DNA from 4 places in the Pseudomonas sp. AC136 genome. Region 3 is predicted to be linked to each of the others. Evidence: predicted binding sites of a transcription regulator. Region 3 holds the regulator's gene; each other region holds the start of a gene.
The links. Region 3 encodes FliA, which starts transcription of late flagellar genes. Its sites were predicted from a motif close to CTAAAGTTTNNNNNNNNNNNGCCGNTAA; they were not measured.
Positions count from the first base shown of each region.

Region 1: the regulator FliA is predicted to act here: its motif matches at 2,807-2,834, upstream of ACZZZU_RS13025 (methyl-accepting chemotaxis protein).
Region 2: the regulator FliA is predicted to act here: its motif matches at 3,413-3,440, upstream of ACZZZU_RS00300 (flagellar protein MotY).
Region 4: the regulator FliA is predicted to act here: its motif matches at 1,674-1,701, upstream of motA (flagellar motor stator protein MotA).

Region 1 covers NZ_OZ409865.1:2,902,366-2,907,070, forward strand. Annotated here, with positions in the region: gene ACZZZU_RS13015 (GNAT family N-acetyltransferase) at 1-156, opposite strand, end outside; gene ACZZZU_RS13020 (malate synthase G) at 485-2,662, shown strand; gene ACZZZU_RS13025 (methyl-accepting chemotaxis protein) at 2,934-4,553, shown strand; gene ACZZZU_RS13030 (hypothetical protein) at 4,569-4,705, shown strand, end outside.
Region 2 covers NZ_OZ409865.1:58,580-63,284, forward strand. Annotated here, with positions in the region: gene ACZZZU_RS00270 (molybdopterin oxidoreductase family protein) at 1-28, shown strand, start outside; gene grxD (Grx4 family monothiol glutaredoxin) at 155-481, shown strand; gene bfr (bacterioferritin) at 539-1,009, opposite strand; gene ACZZZU_RS00285 (bacterioferritin-associated ferredoxin) at 1,210-1,428, opposite strand; gene rnt (ribonuclease T) at 1,615-2,286, opposite strand; gene pyrC (dihydroorotase) at 2,283-3,329, opposite strand; gene ACZZZU_RS00300 (flagellar protein MotY) at 3,478-4,389, shown strand; gene ACZZZU_RS00305 (argininosuccinate synthase) at 4,526-4,705, shown strand, end outside.
Region 3 covers NZ_OZ409865.1:5,041,799-5,046,503, reverse strand. Annotated here, with positions in the region: gene ACZZZU_RS22630 (chemotaxis protein CheA) at 1-1,652, opposite strand, end outside; gene ACZZZU_RS22625 (protein phosphatase CheZ) at 1,664-2,452, opposite strand; gene ACZZZU_RS22620 (chemotaxis response regulator CheY) at 2,472-2,846, opposite strand; gene fliA (RNA polymerase sigma factor FliA) at 2,931-3,677, opposite strand; gene fleN (flagellar synthesis regulator FleN) at 3,674-4,504, opposite strand; gene flhF (flagellar biosynthesis protein FlhF) at 4,619-4,705, opposite strand, start outside.
Region 4 covers NZ_OZ409865.1:2,799,677-2,804,381, reverse strand. Annotated here, with positions in the region: gene ACZZZU_RS12655 (rhodanese-like domain-containing protein) at 1-68, opposite strand, end outside; gene ACZZZU_RS12650 (HDOD domain-containing protein) at 117-1,637, opposite strand; gene motA (flagellar motor stator protein MotA) at 1,769-2,620, shown strand; gene motB (flagellar motor protein MotB) at 2,624-3,685, shown strand; gene rsgA (small ribosomal subunit biogenesis GTPase RsgA) at 3,734-4,705, opposite strand, start outside.

The DNA of each region.
Region 1 (4,705 bases), 2.1 Mb from region 3:
CGCCAGTAATACGGTGGAATCACCCTTATGCAGACGAGCGGCGAGAAAGCCTCGAATCTCATCCAGCGGACGCGGCACCTGATAGAACTCAAGATAACCGGCGAACAACGAGGCGAGGTCGTCAAGGTCGCGGGTTTGGACGGCGTGAACGGGCATACATGGCGCTCCTAAAGGGCTTGCGCGAGTATAGGCAAAAGCCTACGAGCGCTGTCGAGCAAGGCGAAAAAGGTAGTAACACTACAAAATCGTGTACGAAACGAAGATTTTTGTGGAACAAAAGCGCACTTTTTTGAGAACATCCGCGCCCCCGTTGTGACTGCCGAGGCCATAGCTGGTCGCAGTTCGACGCATGCCCGCTGATTTTCCACCGATCATGATGTAGTATGCCGCGCCTCGGACTACAAGACGGCCAACGCCGGGTCCGTACAGGGCTATCCGCAGTGAGCTATTGAGTACAGCTAAGAGCTGAGCAGAGAGGCAAGTAATGACTGAGCGCGTTCAAGTCGGTGGCCTGCAGGTCGCCAAAGTCCTGTTCGACTTCGTAAACAACGAAGCTATTCCCGGCACCGGGATTTCTGCCGAGCAGTTCTGGAAAGGTGCAGAGAGCGTCATCAATGACCTCGCACCGAAGAACCACGCACTACTCGCCAAACGTGATGAGTTGCAGGCCAAGATCGACGCCTGGCACCAGGCACGTGCTGGTCAGGCGCATGACGCCGTGGCTTACAAAGCCTTCCTGCAAGACATTGGTTACCTGCTGCCAGAAGTTGCAGATTTCCAAGCCACCACCCAAAACGTCGATGAAGAAATCGCCCACATGGCCGGCCCGCAGCTGGTAGTGCCGGTGATGAACGCGCGTTTCGCCCTCAACGCTTCCAACGCCCGCTGGGGTTCGCTCTACGATGCGCTGTATGGCACCGACGCGATCAGCGAAGAAGGCGGCGCCGAGAAAGGCAAGGGCTACAACAAGGTTCGCGGTGACAAGGTAATCGCCTTCGCCCGCGCGTTCCTGGACGACGCCGCGCCGCTGGCTGCCGGCTCGCACGTTGATTCCACCGCCTACAAAATCATCGACGGCAAGCTGGTGGTCGGCCTCAAAGGCGGCAGCAACACTGGCCTGCGCGACGATGCGCAACTGATCGGTTTCCAAGGTCCGGCCAATGCACCCGTAGCCGTGCTGCTCAAGCACAACGGCCTGCACTTCGAAATTCAGATCGACGCCTCCAGCCCCATCGGCCAGACCGACGCGGCCGGCGTGAAAGACGTGCTGATGGAAGCGGCGCTGACCACCATCATGGACTGCGAAGACTCCGTAGCCGCCGTGGATGCAGACGACAAAACCGTCATCTACCGCAACTGGCTCGGCCTGATGAAGGGCGACCTGGCCGAAGAAGTGGCCAAGGGCGGCACCACCTTCACCCGCACCATGAACCCCGACCGCGTCTACACCAAGACCGACGGCAGCGAGCTGACCCTGCACGGTCGCAGCCTGTTGTTCGTGCGTAACGTCGGCCACCTGATGACCAACCCGGCCATTCTCGATGCCCAAGGCAACGAAATTCCGGAAGGCATCCAGGATGCACTGTTCACCAGCCTGATCGCGGTGCACAACCTCAACGGCAACACCAGCCGCAAGAACACCCGTACCGGCTCGGTGTACATCGTTAAGCCAAAAATGCACGGCCCGGAAGAAGTCGCCTTCACCAGCGAAATCTTCACCCGCGTCGAAGACGTTCTGGGCTTGCCACGCAACACCCTGAAAGTCGGCATCATGGACGAAGAGCGCCGCACCACCGTCAACCTGAAGGCGTGCATCAAAGCCGCCAGCGAGCGCGTGGTGTTCATCAACACCGGCTTCCTCGACCGCACCGGTGACGAAATCCACACCTCCATGGAAGCCGGCCCGGTTGTGCGCAAGGCCGCCATGAAAGCCGAGAAGTGGATCGCCGCCTACGAGAACTGGAACGTCGACATCGGCCTGGCCACCGGCCTGCAAGGTCGCGCCCAGATCGGTAAAGGCATGTGGGCCATGCCCGACCTGATGGCCGGCATGCTCGAACAGAAAATCGCTCACCCGCTGGCCGGCGCCAACACCGCCTGGGTGCCGTCGCCGACCGCCGCTGCGTTGCACGCGCTGCACTACCACAAGGTTGACGTGTTCGCCCGTCAGGCCGAACTGGCCAAGCGTGAGCGTGCCTCGATTGACGACATCCTGACCATCCCGCTGGCGGCTAACACCAACTGGTCTGCAGATGAAATCCAGAACGAACTGGACAACAACTCGCAGGGCATTCTGGGTTACGTAGTGCGCTGGATCGACCAAGGCGTCGGCTGCTCGAAAGTGCCGGACATCAACGACGTTGGCCTGATGGAAGACCGCGCCACCCTGCGTATTTCCAGCCAATTGCTCGCCAACTGGCTGCGCCATGGCATCGCCAGCGAAGAGCAGATTGTGGCCAGCCTCAAGCGCATGGCGCCCGTGGTTGACCGTCAGAACGCCAACGACCCGCTGTACCGTCCGCTGGCTCCGAACTTCGATGACAACATCGCCTTCCAGGCTGCCCTGGAGTTGGTGATCGAAGGCGCCAAGCAACCGAACGGCTACACCGAGCCGGTTCTGCACCGTCGTCGTCGTGAATTCAAAGCCAAAAACGGCCTGTAATTCACTCGACAGCGGCACAAAAAAAACGCCCTTCGGGGCGTTTTTTTATGGGTATTCCTCGGCGATAGCTGCCTGATGGCACCTGGCCCTGCACCCATCCCGGAAAAGCCCTACATACAACCGGACCAGCGGGCATACGGAAAACTTAAGCCGCCCAGCTAAATGCCGATAAAAATGTACCACGACCTATACAATGGTCAGCTCGTGACCAATAAAAGATAATTAGTTTCATTTGGAAACTTTTCCTCTGCCGCAGTCTGGAAACAAGTCCATGTTCAAAAATATGTCGCTGACGTTGAAGCTTTCCCTGCCGCCCGCCGTGGCGCTTATCGGCCTGCTGCTCTTCGTGGTCTACACCGGCATTCAACTGAGCAATAACGACACCCGCCTCGTCGCGCTGGAAAAACAGAGCTACCCGACACTGGAAAACGCCGACGCGGTGATCTTCCAGTTTTCCCGTATCCCCGGCCTGCTCAATAGCGCCGTTGCGGCCGGCGAAATGGAAACGCTCAACGACGCTCGCAAAGTGATCGACGAAATCAACGTCAAGCAGCAAGCCCTGCAGACGTTGGTGAACGATCAGCCGCAACGACGCGATGAGTTACGTGCCTGGACCGCCGCCGTAAAGAGCTATGCCGACAACGCCTTCTCGGCCACCGAACAACTGCTCAAGGGCACAGCCTTTGAAGACCTGCGCGCCAACCTCGACCGCATGGCCAACGACCTGCAACTGGCGCAGAAAGCCGGCGAGCAGTTTCGCGCCCACGCCTATGACGATTTCCAGACCAGCCTGGCGCAAACCCGCACTGACAATGCCACCACCACTCGCGTCGGTTACGGCCTGAGCATCGCGCTCATTTTGCTGGTCAGCATCGGTTCGGTGATGGTCATTCGCAGCGTCATGAGCAACATCCATGGCGTGATCGACTCGTTGAAAGCCATTGCCAGCGGCGACGGCGATCTCACACGCCGCGTAACGGTGGAAACGAACGACGAAATCGGCGTGATGATCAAACTGTTCAACGGTTTCCTCGACAAGCTGCAAGGCACCATCCGCCAGATCGTCAATGCCGCCAGCCCACTGGGCGATATGTCCAAGGAACTGTACCGGCTAACCCAGGGCGCCGAAGAAAACGCCCGCTCGCAGCAGGGTCACACCGACTCCATCAGCCGCGACATTGCCACCATGACCGGCAGCATTCAGGAAGTGGCGCAGCGTTCGCAACAGGCCTCCCACGAGGCGGGCGCGGCGTCGAAACAAGCCGAAAGCGCGCGCCAGAACATCGGCAGCCTGTCCTCCAGCATCAGCGACCTGGGCAGTAGCGTCATGGGCTCGGTTCAGGCCATGGAGCAATTGGAAGAAGAAACCCAGCAGGTGGGCTCGGTGCTCACGGTCATTCGCAGCATTGCCGAGCAAACCAACCTATTGGCCCTGAACGCCGCTATTGAAGCCGCGCGGGCGGGCGAGCAAGGTCGCGGCTTTGCCGTAGTGGCAGACGAAGTGCGCAACCTGGCGCAGAAAACAGCAGCCAGCACGGCTGAAATCCAGAACATTATTCAGCGCCTGCAAAACAGCGCCAATGGCGTGCTGAACGTAATGACGCAGAACGGCCAGAAAGCCCAGGCCAGTATCGAACGCTCGGTGGCTGCCACCGAAACCCTGGACGCTATCGCCCAGGCTGTTCGCCAGATTGACGAGTTGAATGCCGGCATCGCCCAGTTCACCCAGGAGCAGATCGGCCTTTCCAACTCCATTCAAAAAGACACAGAAGTGTTGCAGAGGGATACGCAAGCAACCACACACGGGGCCGATGCGACCGCACGCCTTGGCGAGCAGTTGGTCAGCACCGGGGACCATTTGCGCGCCGCTACGGCCCAATTCCGCGTTTAACACGAGAGCACCAGAATGACCCAACTTCGAGTATTCACCCTCGCAGCCTGCCTTGCGAGCACACCGGCGTTTGCCTTGGACCAAGGCGAATATCGCTTTAACGGTTTCGGCACCGCCGGCATTACCCACCTGGGTGGTGAAGACGATGGCCG
Region 2 (4,705 bases), 5.0 Mb from region 3:
CGTGCCGGTTGTGGTGGCAGCGGCGTAGGCACTCTCACTACGACGATAGGAGGGTCGAGCCAAGTGCGCGGCTTTCCGATACAATGCGCGTCACCGTGTCGGCCCGTGAGTCGGCGAGTTTGACAGTCAGATAGGCCTTAGTGCTGAGGTACCCATGGATATCATCGAAACTATCAAAGAGCAGATCGCGAACAACGCCATCCTGCTGTACATGAAAGGCTCGCCGAACGCCCCGCAATGTGGCTTCTCGTCGAAAGCCGCTCAGGTTGTCATGGCATGCGGCGAAAAATTCGCCTACGTCGACATCCTGCAAAACCCTGAAATCCGCGCCAACCTGCCGAAATACGCTAACTGGCCAACCTTCCCGCAACTGTGGGTCGGTGGTGAGTTGGTTGGTGGTAGCGACATCATGGTTGAGATGTTCGAAAACGGTGAGCTGCAAACTATGGTTAAAGCCGCCGCTGCCAAAGCCGACGCTTGATTAGCTGACGCGCAATAAAAAGCCCCGCCGAAGCGGGGCTTTTTATTGCCTGACGATTTACTCGTCCATCTGCGACTGCAGGTAGTTCTGCAGGCCGACTTTGTCGATCAGGCTGAGTTGGGTTTCCAGCCAGTCGATGTGTTCTTCCTCGGAGCAGAGGATGTCTTCGAGCAGTTCGCGACTGGCGTAGTCGCCAATGCTCTCGCAGTAAGCGATGGCTTCCTTAAGGTCGATGTGCGCTTTGTGTTCGATCTTCAGATCGCACTCGAGCATCTCTTTGGTGTTCTCGCCGATCAGAATCTTGCCGAGGTCTTGCAGGTTCGGCAGGCCTTCCAGGAACAAGATGCGCTTGATCAGCTTGTCCGCGTGTTTCATCTCGTCGATGGACTCGTGGTACTCGTGCTCGCCCAGTTTCTTCAGGCCCCAGTCTTCGTACATGCGCGCATGCAGGAAGTATTGGTTGATGGCGACCAGCTCGTTGCCGAGGATTTTGTTGAGGTGCTGGATGACTTTCTTGTCGCCTTTCATGTCTGCGGCCTGCCGTGCAAAGGGGGTGATAGCGTGAGAGTCTGCCCCTGCATGTTTAAGGTGTCAAATGTAAGTAATTGAATTTAAACGGAAAATAAACCCGAATAAGAATGTTTAGATTCCGCGTCTTGGCGCTAACTAGTTGAATTTCAGGCATAAAAAAACCGGACACTCGGTCCGGTTTTGGGAAATTGACTACTTTACGCCGCAGAAAATTGTGCTGGATAACCGAGCGCGGCTTGGCTGCTTTGCACTTCAGTCAGCGCTTCGCGTACCACTTTCTTGGCCAGCGTCGCGCATTTGCCGCACTGGCTGGCGACTTCCAGCGACTCACGAACGTCGCGGTAGCTGCAGCAACCTTCGTAGATTGCATCGCGGATCTGACCGTCGGTGACACCCATGCAGAGGCATACGTACATATAAGGCCCGGACTCAAAGTGACTTGATGCGGAGGATATTAATGTTAATGAGAATGCTTGTCAAAACTAGACCGAGCGTTTCTCATTGATATTCCCTCGGGGCGATGAACGGTCCCACGCATTATTTCCACGCATGAAAAAACCCGGCGCAGAGGCCGGGTTTTTTTAAGCGGAGCAGGGCAGCGATCAGTCGTCGAAATCCTGCCAGCCGCCCATTTCCTTCCAACGGTTCACGATGCCGCAGAACAGCTCGGCGGTTTTCTCGGTGTCGTAACGCGCGGAGTGCGCCTCGCGACCGTCGAAATCCATGCCAGCCGCCTGACACGCCCGAGCCAGCACGGTCTGCCCGTAAGCAAGGCCGGCGAGGGTGGCGGTGTCGAAGCTTGAGAACGGGTGAAATGGATTGCGCTTCAGGTCATTACGCGCGACGGCCGCATTGAGAAAGCCCAAGTCAAAACTGCTGTTGTGGCCCACCAGAATGGCGCGTTTGCAGCCGTTGGCTTTCAGCGCTTTGCGGATGCCACGGAAAATATCGGTCAATGCCGATTCTTCGCTAACCGCCATGCGCAGTGGGTGATCGAGCTTGATGCCGGTGAACTCCAGCGCAGCCGCTTCGATATTGGCGCCTTCAAACGGCTCGATACGGAAGAAGTAGGTGTGCTCCGGAAACAGAAAACCCTTTTCGTCCATGCCCACGGTGACGGCTGCAATTTCCAGCAGGGCGTCGGTGGCAGAGTTGAAACCGCCAGTCTCCACATCGACCACCACCGGCAAATAGCCGCGAAAGCGCGCGGCCATTGGGTGGCGCGAATTGCTGCTGCCGCCTTCCGGTTCGTCGTCGTAGTTGTCTTCACTCACGCGGTTTGCTCCAGCAAGCGCCAGCGCAGTTTTTCACCGGCGCGCAGCGGGACGACACTGTGCTCGCCAAGCGGCAAGATGGTCGGGGCGGTCCATTCTTCACGGACCAGGGTAATGGTATCGGTATTGCGCGGCAGGCCGTAGAAGTCCGGGCCGTGCTGGCTGGCAAAGCCTTCCAGCTTGTCCAGCGCGTTACGTTGCTCGAATGCTTCGGCGTACAGCTCAATCGCCGCGTAGGCCGTGTAGCAGCCGGCGCAACCGCAAGCGGCTTCTTTGGCGTGCTGAGCGTGGGGCGCCGAGTCGGTGCCGAGGAAGAACTTGGCGCTGCCGCTAGTGGCGGCGTCCAGCAGGGCTTCCTGGTGCACGTTGCGCTTGAGAATTGGCAGGCAATAGAAGTGCGGGCGAATGCCGCCAACCAGCATATGGTTGCGGTTGTACAGCAGGTGGTGAGCCGTGATCGTTGCGCCGACATTGGCTGGGGCGCTGTTGACGAACTGCACCGCATCGCCAGTGGTGATGTGTTCGAACACCACTTTGAGCGTCGGAAAACGCTCCACTACGCGGGTCAGGTGCTCATCGATAAACACCTTTTCGCGATCGAATACGTCGATTTCGCCGCGCGTCACTTCGCCGTGTACCAGCAGTGGCAAGCCCACTTCAGCCATGGCTTCGAGCACGTGAAAAATCTTGTCGACGCTGGTCACGCCGGAATCGGAATTGGTCGTGGCGCCGGCTGGATACAGCTTGGCGGCGTGTACGAAACCGGATGCCTTGGCGCTGCGAACATCGTCCGGGCTGGTGAGGTCGGTGAGGTACAGCACCATCAGCGGTTCAAAATGGCTGCCGGCCGGGCGGGCGGCAAGAATGCGCTGGCGATAGCCATCGGCTTCGGCGGCGTTGCGCACCGGCGGCACCAGGTTCGGCATGATGATGGCGCGACCGAAGGTGCGCGCGACGTCGGCGACCGTATGAGGCAGCACCGCGCCGTCGCGCAGGTGAATATGCCAGTCGTCCGGACGCAGCAGGGTGAGGCGGTCAGTCATGGGGGGCGATACCAGATCAGCGAAATTTGTGCGGTGAAAACTGCTGCGAATGCTACCGGAAAAGCCTGGTAGCGGCACCCGCTATCAAGTTTTCCCAACGCCAACCGATACCCCACTCAGAACGCCGTAATTCTTCATGGAGCCTACCGTGCGCCAGCGCTATCTCGCCTTGTTCAGCTTATTCGCCAGTCTGCCGGCCATGGCGATCACGTTTCAAACGCGCCTGGAAAAGGTCGAATGGAAGGTCGACGGCGATCAATTCGAGTGCCGCTTGTCGCAGGACATCACCGATTTCGGCCAAGGCCAATTCGTCCGCCGTGCCGGTGAACAGGTCACTTTCCGCCTGCAAGCCCGCGAACGCTGGCTGGGTGCAGGTTCGGCCACCCTGGTTGCTGCCGCAGCACCGTGGCAACCAGGGCGAGGCGACATCAATCTGGGTCGGGTCACGGTCGACAACGGCGCCATGCCTTTTAACAGCAGCCAGCAGCAAGGCGCGCGCATGCTCACCGGGTTACTGGAAGGTCGCAGTCCCGTAGTGCGCCACCGCATGCCGGACGGCGGCGAGGGCGTTGAAGTTCGCCTGCTGCCGGTCAAGTTCAACAAGGCCTACCACGATTACCTGGATTGCACGACCAAGCTGCTGCCCGTCAATTTCGACCAGATCAAACAAGTGCAAGTGGCCTTTCCGGGTGGCGGCGCCGACCTGGATGAACTTTCTCGCGCCAAGCTGGAAATCATCCTGCAGTACCTCAAGGCTGATCCGAGCGTTAACCATATCGAGCTGGACGGCCATTCCGACAACGGCGGCAACCGCCTCACCAACCTGGATATGTCCCGCCGTCGCGCGTTAGCCGTGCAGGAATATTTCAAGGCCAATGGCATCCCTGAAAGCCAGTTTGTCGTTCGCTTCCACGGTGAGCGTTATCCGCTGGTTCCCAACACTAATGCCGCCAACCGTGCGAAAAATCGCCGGGTAACCGTGCATTTGTCCCGCGAACCCATGCCGCCAGCGCCCACCACTCCCGCGACCGCGCCGATAAAACCTGCTGCCACGTCCTGATTGCAGGTTGTGCGCTTCCCGTCGTTTAGACGAAAGAATCCGTCGCTTGATCGTCATTAGCTGTCGCGCCTCTGTAAATTGTGCGGCGCGGCCAGTAGAATCGCGGGTTTTCCGTAGAACCCCGTGGAGTGATGGCATGGCGGACGTAAAGAAGGTTGTCCTGGCGTATTCCGGTGGCCTGGACACTTCGGTGATTCTCAAGTGGCTGCAAGACACCTATCAATGTGAAGTGGTGACATTCACCGCCGATCTCGGTCAAGGCGAAGAAGTTGAGCCAGCCCGTGCCAAGGCACAGGCCATGGGCGTCAAGGAAATC
Region 3 (4,705 bases):
TCGCTGAGGCGGTCGGCGGCGTCTTTATCGAGCACGCCCTTCTCCACCGCTTTGGCGCGCAAGACGTCGGGGTCCATGCCGTTGCCGTCGTCCGAAATCGACAGCAGGATGTGGTCGCCCTCTTGCTGCGCCGACAGCACGATTTTGCCGCCACGGCTTTTGCCGGCGGCTTCGCGTTTTTCCGGCGACTCGATGCCGTGGTCGACCGAGTTGCGCACCAAGTGAACCAACGGGTCGGCCAGTGCCTCAACCAGGTTTTTGTCGAGGTCGGTTTCTTCACCGACCAGCTCCAGGTTGATTTCTTTCTTAAGGCTACGGGCCAGATCGCGAACCAGACGTGGGAAGCGCCCGAACACTTTCTTGATGGGCTGCATGCGGGTTTTCATCACCGCGGTTTGCAGATCCGCCGTGACCACGTCGAGGTTGGATACGGCCTTGGACATGTTCTCGTCGCCGCTGTTAAGCCCCAGGCGCACCAGACGGTTACGCACCAGCACCAACTCGCCGACCATGTTCATGATTTCGTCCAACCGCGCGGTGTCGACGCGCACGGTGGTTTCCGCTTCGGCAGCTGGGCCGGCTTTATCAGCGGCAGCAGCAGCGGGCGCAGGGGCCGGCGCAGCGGCAGGTTTAGCCGGGGCGGCAGGTTTGGCCGGCTCGGCTTTCGCGGCAGGCTTGGGCGCAGGTGCAGCGGCTTTCGCCGGCGCGGCGGCGGCCGGCACTGGCGCCTGGGCAGCGGGTTCTACGAATTTGCCTTGGCCGTGCAGTTGATCCAGCAAGGCTTCGAATTCGTCGTCGGTAATGTTGTCGCCAGCGCCACTCGCCGCCGGCGTTGCCGCTGCTACTGGCGCGGCGGGTGCTTGCGGTTCAGCGACGGGCTCAACAAATTTGCCTTTGCCATGCAACTGGTCCAGCAGCGCTTCAAATTCGTCGTCGGTAATTTCATCGCCACCACCGGCAGCAGCCGGGGCTGCACTGGCAGGCGGTGCGCTAACCGGCGCAGCGGGCGCGGCCGGGGCAACAGCGAACTGGCCCTTGCCGTGCAACTGGTCGAGCAGCGATTCGAATTCGTCGTCGGTAATTTCATCACCGCTGGCAGCTGCCACGGGCGCTTTGGGCTCGTCGTGCAGGGCATCGAGCAACTGCTCGAATTCGCTGTCGGTGATATCGCCAGAGGCCTCTGCCGCAACGGGCGCCTCGGCAACGTCGGGTTCGGGTTCAGCCTCTGGTTCGGCAGTCGCACCGGCCAATTCTGCGGCGCTCTGCGGCTCGGCCAAACGCGCCAGCGCCGCCAACAGCTCTGGCGTAGCCGGTGTCGGCGTGGTGCGTTCGCGCACTTCAGAAAACATGCCGTTGACGGCATCAAGAGCTTCGAGAACGACGTCCATCAATTCCGAGTCAACGCGCCGCTCACCCTTGCGCAGGATGTCGAACACGTTTTCGGCAATGTGGCAGCACTCCACCAGCTCATTGAGCTGGAGGAAGCCGGCGCCACCTTTGACGGTGTGGAATCCGCGGAAAATCGCATTGAGCAGATTGGAATCATCCGGGCGGCTTTCCAGCTCGACCAATTGTTCCGATAACTGCTCAAGAATTTCGCCGGCCTCTACCAGGAAGTCCTGGAGGATTTCTTCATCGGCGCCGAAGCTCATCTGTGTGCTCCCTAGAATCCCAAGCTTGATAGCAGATCGTCCACGTCGTCCTGATTGGAAGCGACGTCTTCACGCTTATCGGCATGAATCTGCGGACCTTCACCATGAGAAGGCTCTTTTTGTTGTTCTTGCTCGGCGCGCAGCACGGCATGGTCGTGCTCGATACCTGCGAAACGGTCCACTTGGCTGGCCATAAGCACCAGTTTCAGCAGGTTGCTTTCCACTTCGGTAACCAGTTGCGTAACGCGCTTGATCACCTGACCGGTGAGGTCCTGGTAATCCTGGGCGAGCAAAATGTCGTTGAGGTGCCCCGACAATTTGCTGCTGTCACGTTCGCTTCGGGCGAGAAACAGTTCGATGCGTTTGGCCAATTCGCGGAACGCTTCGGCACCCAACTCGCGGCGCATAAAGCGACCCCAGTCGGCGCCCAGCGCAGTGGCTTCATCGTTGAGATCGTTAACCAGCGGCGCACTCTGCTCCACCAGATCCATGGTGCGATTGGCCGCTTTCTCGGTCATCGTCACGACATAGTTCAGGCGTTCGGTGGCATCGGTGATTTGCGACACTTCCTTGGCATGTGGAACGCGTGGGTCAAGTTGGAAGTTGACGATGGCGTTGTGCAGCTCACGCGTCAGTTTTCCCACTTCGTGGTAAAGACCACGATCACGCACTTTGTTGAGCTCATGAATGAGCTGCACCGCTTCGCCAAAATTACCTTTTTCAAGGCTATCAACGAGCTCGCGGGCATTGGATTTTAGGGACGACTCAAGGTCGCCCATGGGTAGATCGTCGTGCGCCATATTGCCCCCACGGCCGGGATCAGCCGTTAACACGCTCGAAGATTTTTTCGATCTTCTCTTTCAGCACTTGAGCTGTGAACGGCTTCACTACGTAGCCATTCACCCCGGCCTGCGCCGCTTCGATAATCTGATCGCGCTTGGCCTCGGCGGTCACCATCAGCACCGGCAGGTGCTTGAGACGGTCATCGGCGCGAACCGCACGCAACAGGTCGATACCGGTCATACCCGGCATGTTCCAGTCAGTGACGAGAAAGTCGAAGCTGCCGCTTTGCAGCATGGGTAAAGCGGTGGTTCCGTCATCAGCCTCAGCGGTGTTGGTGAATCCCAAGTCACGCAAGAGGTTCTTGATGATCCGTCGCATCGTTGAGAAGTCGTCAACGATGAGGATTTTCATGTTTTTGTCCAAGTCGACCTCCGTACAGTCCTAAACGCACCCAGCACCTGGATGCGCGTTGAATCGAGAAACTGGCAGTGCCGCTCAGCTAGCGCGCCACTCGCTCAAGCGTGCACGCAAACGAGCGGCACACTGGCTATGCAACTGGCTGACCCGCGATTCGCTGACCCCCAGCACTTCGCCAATTTCCTTGAGATTCAGTTCTTCGTCGTAATACAGCGACAACACCAACTGTTCACGTTCAGGCAGTCCAGAGATGGCCGCCGCCAATGCCGATTGGAAGCGTTCATCTTCCAGATCGCGCGAAGGCTCGAAGTGGGTAATGCCAGCGTCTTCACGCAGACCTGTGTGCTCGCCGTCCTGAAGAAGGTCGTCGAAACTGAACAAGCGGCTGCCCAAAGTGTCGCCAAGAATGCCGTAGTAATCCTCGAGACTCAATTGGAGTTCGGCCGCAACTTCTTGATCTTTAGCGTCTCTACCCGTTCGGGCTTCAATTTTTCGGATTGCGTCACTGACCATGCGACTGTTGCGGTGCACCGAACGCGGTGCCCAATCGCCCTTGCGTACCTCATCCAGCATAGATCCACGTATGCGAATGCCGGCGAAAGTTTCAAAACTGGCGCCTTTGCTGGAGTCGTATTTCTTTGACGCTTCAAGCAGACCGATCATGCCGGCCTGGATCAGATCTTCCACCTGCACGCTTGCCGGCAAACGTGCCAGCAAGTGGTAGGCGATGCGTTTGACCAGAGGCGCGTAACGCTCGATCAACTGGTGCTGGGAGTCCTGCGCCTGTGCCTTGCTATACATACGGAGCCCATTGCCTGATGTCATACGGCCGTATCAGCAAGCGGTTGCTGGACCAGACGCTCCACGAAGAACTCCAAGTGCCCACGCGGATTGGCTGGTAACGGCCAGGTGTCGACCTTCTGCGCGATGGCCTTGAATGCCAGCGCGCACTTGGAGCGAGGGAAGGCCTCATAAACTGCGCGTTGCTTCTGTACCGCCTTGCGTACCGACTCGTCGTAAGGCACAGCGCCGACGTATTGCAAGGCGACGTCGAGGAAACGATCAGTCACTTTGGTCAGCTTAGCAAAGAGGTTGCGACCTTCCTGTGGGCTGTGCGCCATATTGGCGAGTACGCGGAAACGGCTCATGCCGTGGTCGCGGTTCAGCAGTTTGATCAGGGCGTAGGCGTCGGTGATGGAAGTGGGCTCATCGCACACCACCACAATCACTTCCTGGGCCGCGCGCACAAAGCTCACCACCGCATCGCCGATACCGGCGGCGGTGTCGATCACCAATACGTCGAGGTTGTCACTGATGTCGCTGAACGCCTGAATCAGGCCAGCGTGTTGCATGGGCGTGAGCTGCACCATGCTTTGCGTGCCAGAGGCTGCCGGCACGATGCGGATGCCGCCCGGCCCTTGCAGCAGCACGTCGCGCAGTTCGCATTCGCCACTGATGACGTCGGCCAGGGTGCGCTTGGCCGACAGGCCCAACAGCACGTCGACGTTAGCCAGGCCCAGGTCGGCGTCCATCAGCATCACACGCCGACCGAGGTCAGCCAGGGCCAGGGAAAGATTGACCGATACATTGGTCTTGCCGACGCCACCCTTGCCGCCAGTCACCGCGATCACCTGTACGGGATGCATACCCATGTTATCTACACACCTTGTCTAGCTCGACTGAGGCCACTTGGCTGATTACGTTCAGGCCCGGCACCGGGCCCACCTGAACGACTAAATTTCGTTACTGCCTTGCTCTACAGCGAATCAGCCTGCGCGACGCGCCGGGTTCTGGTACAGCCCGGCGAACATGTCGGCCATGGCGTCTTCGCTGGGCTCCTGAGGCGCCTGCAA
Region 4 (4,705 bases), 2.2 Mb from region 3:
GGCGCAGCGAGGCGCGAGGCGAGTTCAGCGGGTTCGATGACCAGCGGCAAACCAGTGAAGGCGGACATGCATGGCCTCCGGGCCAAGTGGATAGGGGGCAAATTGTAGCGGAAAGGCTAGCGCCCGCGTTTGGCAAAGCTGGCCAAGGCGCGTTCGATGCATTGCGATATTTTGCCAAACGCCTGCACGCAGGGCTCGCTCAGCGGCGTGCCTTGCTGGTCGACGACCAGAATCATCACCACCTTGCCGTTGTTGGCCAGCGAGCGCAGCAGGGTGTGCTCGCCGGGAAACAGGGCTTTCAAGGTTCCGGGCAATAAGGCCGAGAATTGAGCGATGTTGTCCGGGCTCAAGCGCAGTTGCCCTGGCTGCGAAAGCAAACGTTTGAGCACTTGGCTCTGGGTGGCATCGAGAGTCAGCGCTTGCGCTTCTTTGGGCAGGCCGACGATCTGCTGCGTCACCAGGCGCGTTTGCGTTTTATCAGCCAACAACACCAGCGCGCGGCTCATGCCGCAAGCGTCCAGCGCGTCGCGAATGCAGGCGGTCAGTTGCAACAGGTTGGCGAAGGCGCTCGGTTCGCGCAGCAGCTCACGGCAGTACTGTTGCCACGCGGGCGAGGTGTCCTTCGGCGGCGGCGCGGGTTCAGCTATGGCTTGCAGGTGACGGGCATCCCACGGCCAGAGCAGGGCATGAGCCGGGTGCCATAAATCGGTTCCGGGAAATTGCCGCGCACTGGTGACTGCTTGTTGGTGCGTCAGTTGCTGAAGATCTGCCAGCGGCAGCTGCAAATAAAGCGCGGTGATGCGCTGCCAACGCAAGCTGTGCGGGCAGTCCCAGGCTTGGTGGGAACTCAGCGCTAAAGCATTGGCAAATAAAATGGTGTTGCCCGGATGCGTCAGCCAGCGCGACAGCGCCGGGTCGGCGTCGAGTAACTGTTGCTGATGCAGCGGCTCTTGATTATTACGTGCGATGTGAAGCGCTTTCGCCAGCAGGCGGCGATCGGTCGCGAGCAGGCGATACGCTTGGATGATCCATTCCGGCAGGCGCCACTGCTCAGCAAGTGCCAGGCAGAGCGTGGGTAGCGTGACGCCGAACAGTTCGCGCTCGACCTTGTGGGTCGGCTCGCCCTTGCCGAGCACCCGCTGTTCCCATTTATCCACCAGCTCGGGATGCGCCGCCGCCAGCGGCCAGAGTGGCGACAAAAACAGCAAGCTGCTCCAGTGGATTTCCTGCCACAGCCGCGCCAGGCGATTGGCAAACAAACCGCTGGCCTGCTGCGAGGCGTGCTGACTGATGAGCTGGATTTGCCGGAGTGCCTTGGGGATTTTTTCCTCGGCAATCACCGGCAACATATTTAGAAGGTCTTCGGTGCGCTTCAAACCCAGGCGCGTGATGGCGATTTCGAGACTCTCCGCCGGCTCGCTCAAGCTGTTGTTGCTTCGGTTGGCTTCACGCAAAACCAACAGGGCAAGCGAGGGGCTCGCTTCGATCACATTGGCGACATCGCGCAACGAACTGCTGCTATTAAGCAGGGAACGCCGAACCCGTTCGTGGGTCGTCGCCAGTATTGGCAGACGAACACTGTCGAGGTGCTTAAGCCAGGTTTTCAGGCTTGATGGTACGGGTGGCAAGGTCGGCATGTTGTTGTGAGCCCATTGGCTTTTAACCTTAACTGGCTATAGTCTGGCGTATAAGTTCCGATAATTAGAAGGGGTGATTTTTATGCCCCTCTCATTGGCTGCGTCTTCCTGACTTTCTAAGTAATCCTTATATGGCAAAAATCATCGGCATCATCGTTGTGTTCGCGTCGGTACTGGGCGGGTACGTTTTATCCCACGGTAAAATCGCGGCGCTTATTCAGCCCTTCGAGGTGATGATTATCGGTGGTGCGGCATTGGGTGCGTTTCTGCAAGCCAACCCCGGCAGCACCTTCATGTCAGTGTTCAAAAAAGCACTGAAAATGTTCGGCAACCGTTTTACTCACGCTTTCTATCTGGAAGTGTTGAGCATGCTTTACGAGATCCTCAACAAGAGTCGCCGCGAGGGCATGATGGCCATCGAGGCCGACGTTGAAGACCCCGCCGCCAGCGCTATTTTCAGCAAATACCCAGGCCTGCTCAAAGACGCCGGCATGACCGCTTTTGTCTGCGACTACTTGCGCATCATGTCGTCCGGCAACATGGCCCCGCATGAACTCGAAGGCCTGTTCGACATGGAATTGGGCAGCCTTAAAGAAGAACTCGAACACAACTCCCACGCCGTAACCCGCATCGCCGACGGCTTGCCCGGTTTCGGTATCGTGGCAGCGGTACTCGGTATCGTGGTGACCATGGCCCTGTTGGGGCAGGTTGAGCAATCGGCCTTGGGCCAACACGTGGGCGCGGCGCTGGTGGGTACGTTCCTCGGTATTCTCGCCGCGTATGGCTTCTTCGGACCCTTGGCCACTTGCCTTGAGCACGATGCCAAGGAAGAGCTGAACGTGTACGAAGCCATCAAGGCTTCGTTGGTTGCATCGGCCTCGGGCATGCCGCCGTCGCTGGCGGTGGAGTTCGGCCGTAAAGTGTTGTTCCCGGCGCATCGACCCAGTTTCAGCGAGCTGGAACAAGCGATTCGCGGTCGCTGATAGATGGACAACAACCAACCCATCATCGTTAAACGCGTCAAGAAATTTGCCGCCGGCCACCACGGTGGCGCATGGAAAATTGCCTTCGCGGACTTCGCCGTTGCCATGATGGCGTTCTTCCTGGTGCTGTGGCTGATGTCCTCGGCCACGCCAGAGCAGAAGAAGGCCATCTCCGGTTATTTCCAGGACCCCGTCGGTTTCAGTGAAAGCGCCAGCCCCTATGTGATTGACCTGGGCGGCACGCCAACGCCGGCGCCGGACAAAACGCTCAATCCCGACGTGAAAGACGCCAAGGCTGCCACCGACACCGCGTCCGATACCGAAAGCGATATTTCTCCGAGCGAAACGCAAGCGGAAAACATCGCCGAAAAACTGGAAAAAGAGCGCCTGGAACTGCTGCTGCAAGAACTGCAAAATAAGGTCAACGAGAACCCGCAGTTGCAGCGCTTCAAGGATCAGATTCTGTTCGAGATCACTCAGGACGGCCTGCGCATTCAGATCATGGACGCCGCCAACCGACCGATGTTCGACAGTGGCAGCGCGCGCTTGCAAACGTACTTCGAAGACATCCTCATCGCCATGGCGGACACCATCAAGGCGGTGCCTAACAAGATCAGCGTCAGCGGCCACACCGATGCCAAGCCGTTCGTAGGCCGTGGTGATTACGGCAACTGGGAGCTGTCGGCCGAGCGCGCCAACGCGGCGCGGCGCACCTTGGTGGCAGGCAGTTACCCGGAAGAGCAAATCGCTCGCGTGGTCGGCTACGCCTCCTCGGCGCTGTTTGATCGCGAAGACCCCATGAACCCGGTGAATCGTCGGATCGACATCATCGTGCTGACCAAAAAGGCTCAGCGCGCTATTGAAGGCGAGCAGGGCGGTGAAGAGGGTGAGGCGCCGCCAGTCGAAGGCGCTCCGGCCGTACCCGGCGCAGCGCCTGCGCCTGGCGCCTCTCCCGCGCCGACCGGAACCGCGCCCGGCGCGCAAACCTCGCCAGAGCAATTTCGCGAAAAGCTCAACGTGTTTGATAACGGTGCGTTGCGCGTGGATCAGGCGCGGGAAAACTGAGTGCCGAACCCAACGTAAAAGGCCGCGTATCGACGCGGCCTTTTTGTTTCAGTAATCCGACTCGGGAAGGGTCGAGATAATGTGCCGATAGCTCGCCATTCGCTGCGGCTGGATGCGCCCGTCTTCCAGCGCTTTGAGCAGTGCGCAGCCCGGCTCGCGGTCGTGCTTGCAGTCGCGGAAGCGGCATTGGCCCAGCAGGTCGTGGAACTCGATAAAGCCGGCTTCGACGTCATCGCGGCTGACGTGCACCAAACCAAATTCGCGAATGCCCGGCGAGTCGATCAACTCGCCGCCGTTGGGGAAGTGGAACAAGCGCGCCGTGGTCGTGGTGTGCGTGCCCTTGCCAGTCAGCTCGGACAGCGGGCCGACGCGGGTGTCGACTTCCGGCAGCAAGCTGTTGACCAGCGACGACTTGCCCACACCTGACTGCCCCACAAACACGCTCACGTGTCCATCCAGCTCGGCCTGCAACAACTGCATGCCGTTGCCGTGGTGGGCGGATACTTCCAACAACGGATAACCCAACTGCCGATACACGCCGAGCAGCGCGTTAAGCGCCACGGCGTTTTTATCATCGATCAGGTCGGCTTTGTTGAGCAGCAGCAACGGCCGAATGCCGGCGTGTTCGGCTGCTACCAAATAGCGGTCGATGAGGTTGGCGTGAGGTTCGGGCAGCGGCGCGAAGACGATGACGATCAGGTCGACGTTAGCGGCCACCGGCTTCAGCTGGCCGCGGGTGTCGGGCCGGCACAGTTCGGTGTGACGGGGCAATTGCGCCACGATCACGCCGATGCCCTGGTTGCCGGCGCGCCACACCACTTGGTCGCCGGTCACCAGCGTTGGCAGGTTGGCCCGTAGGTGGCAGCGGAAAACCTGTCCGGCCAATTCGCCGTCACGCGCCTCGACTTCAACTTGTACGCCGAAGTGCGCAATCACCAGTCCCACCTGCTCGGGGCCGAGATCGCCGCCTTCCAGTGCCTCCAGTGATTGCGACTCCCGCTTGGCGGCGCGGGCGGCGCG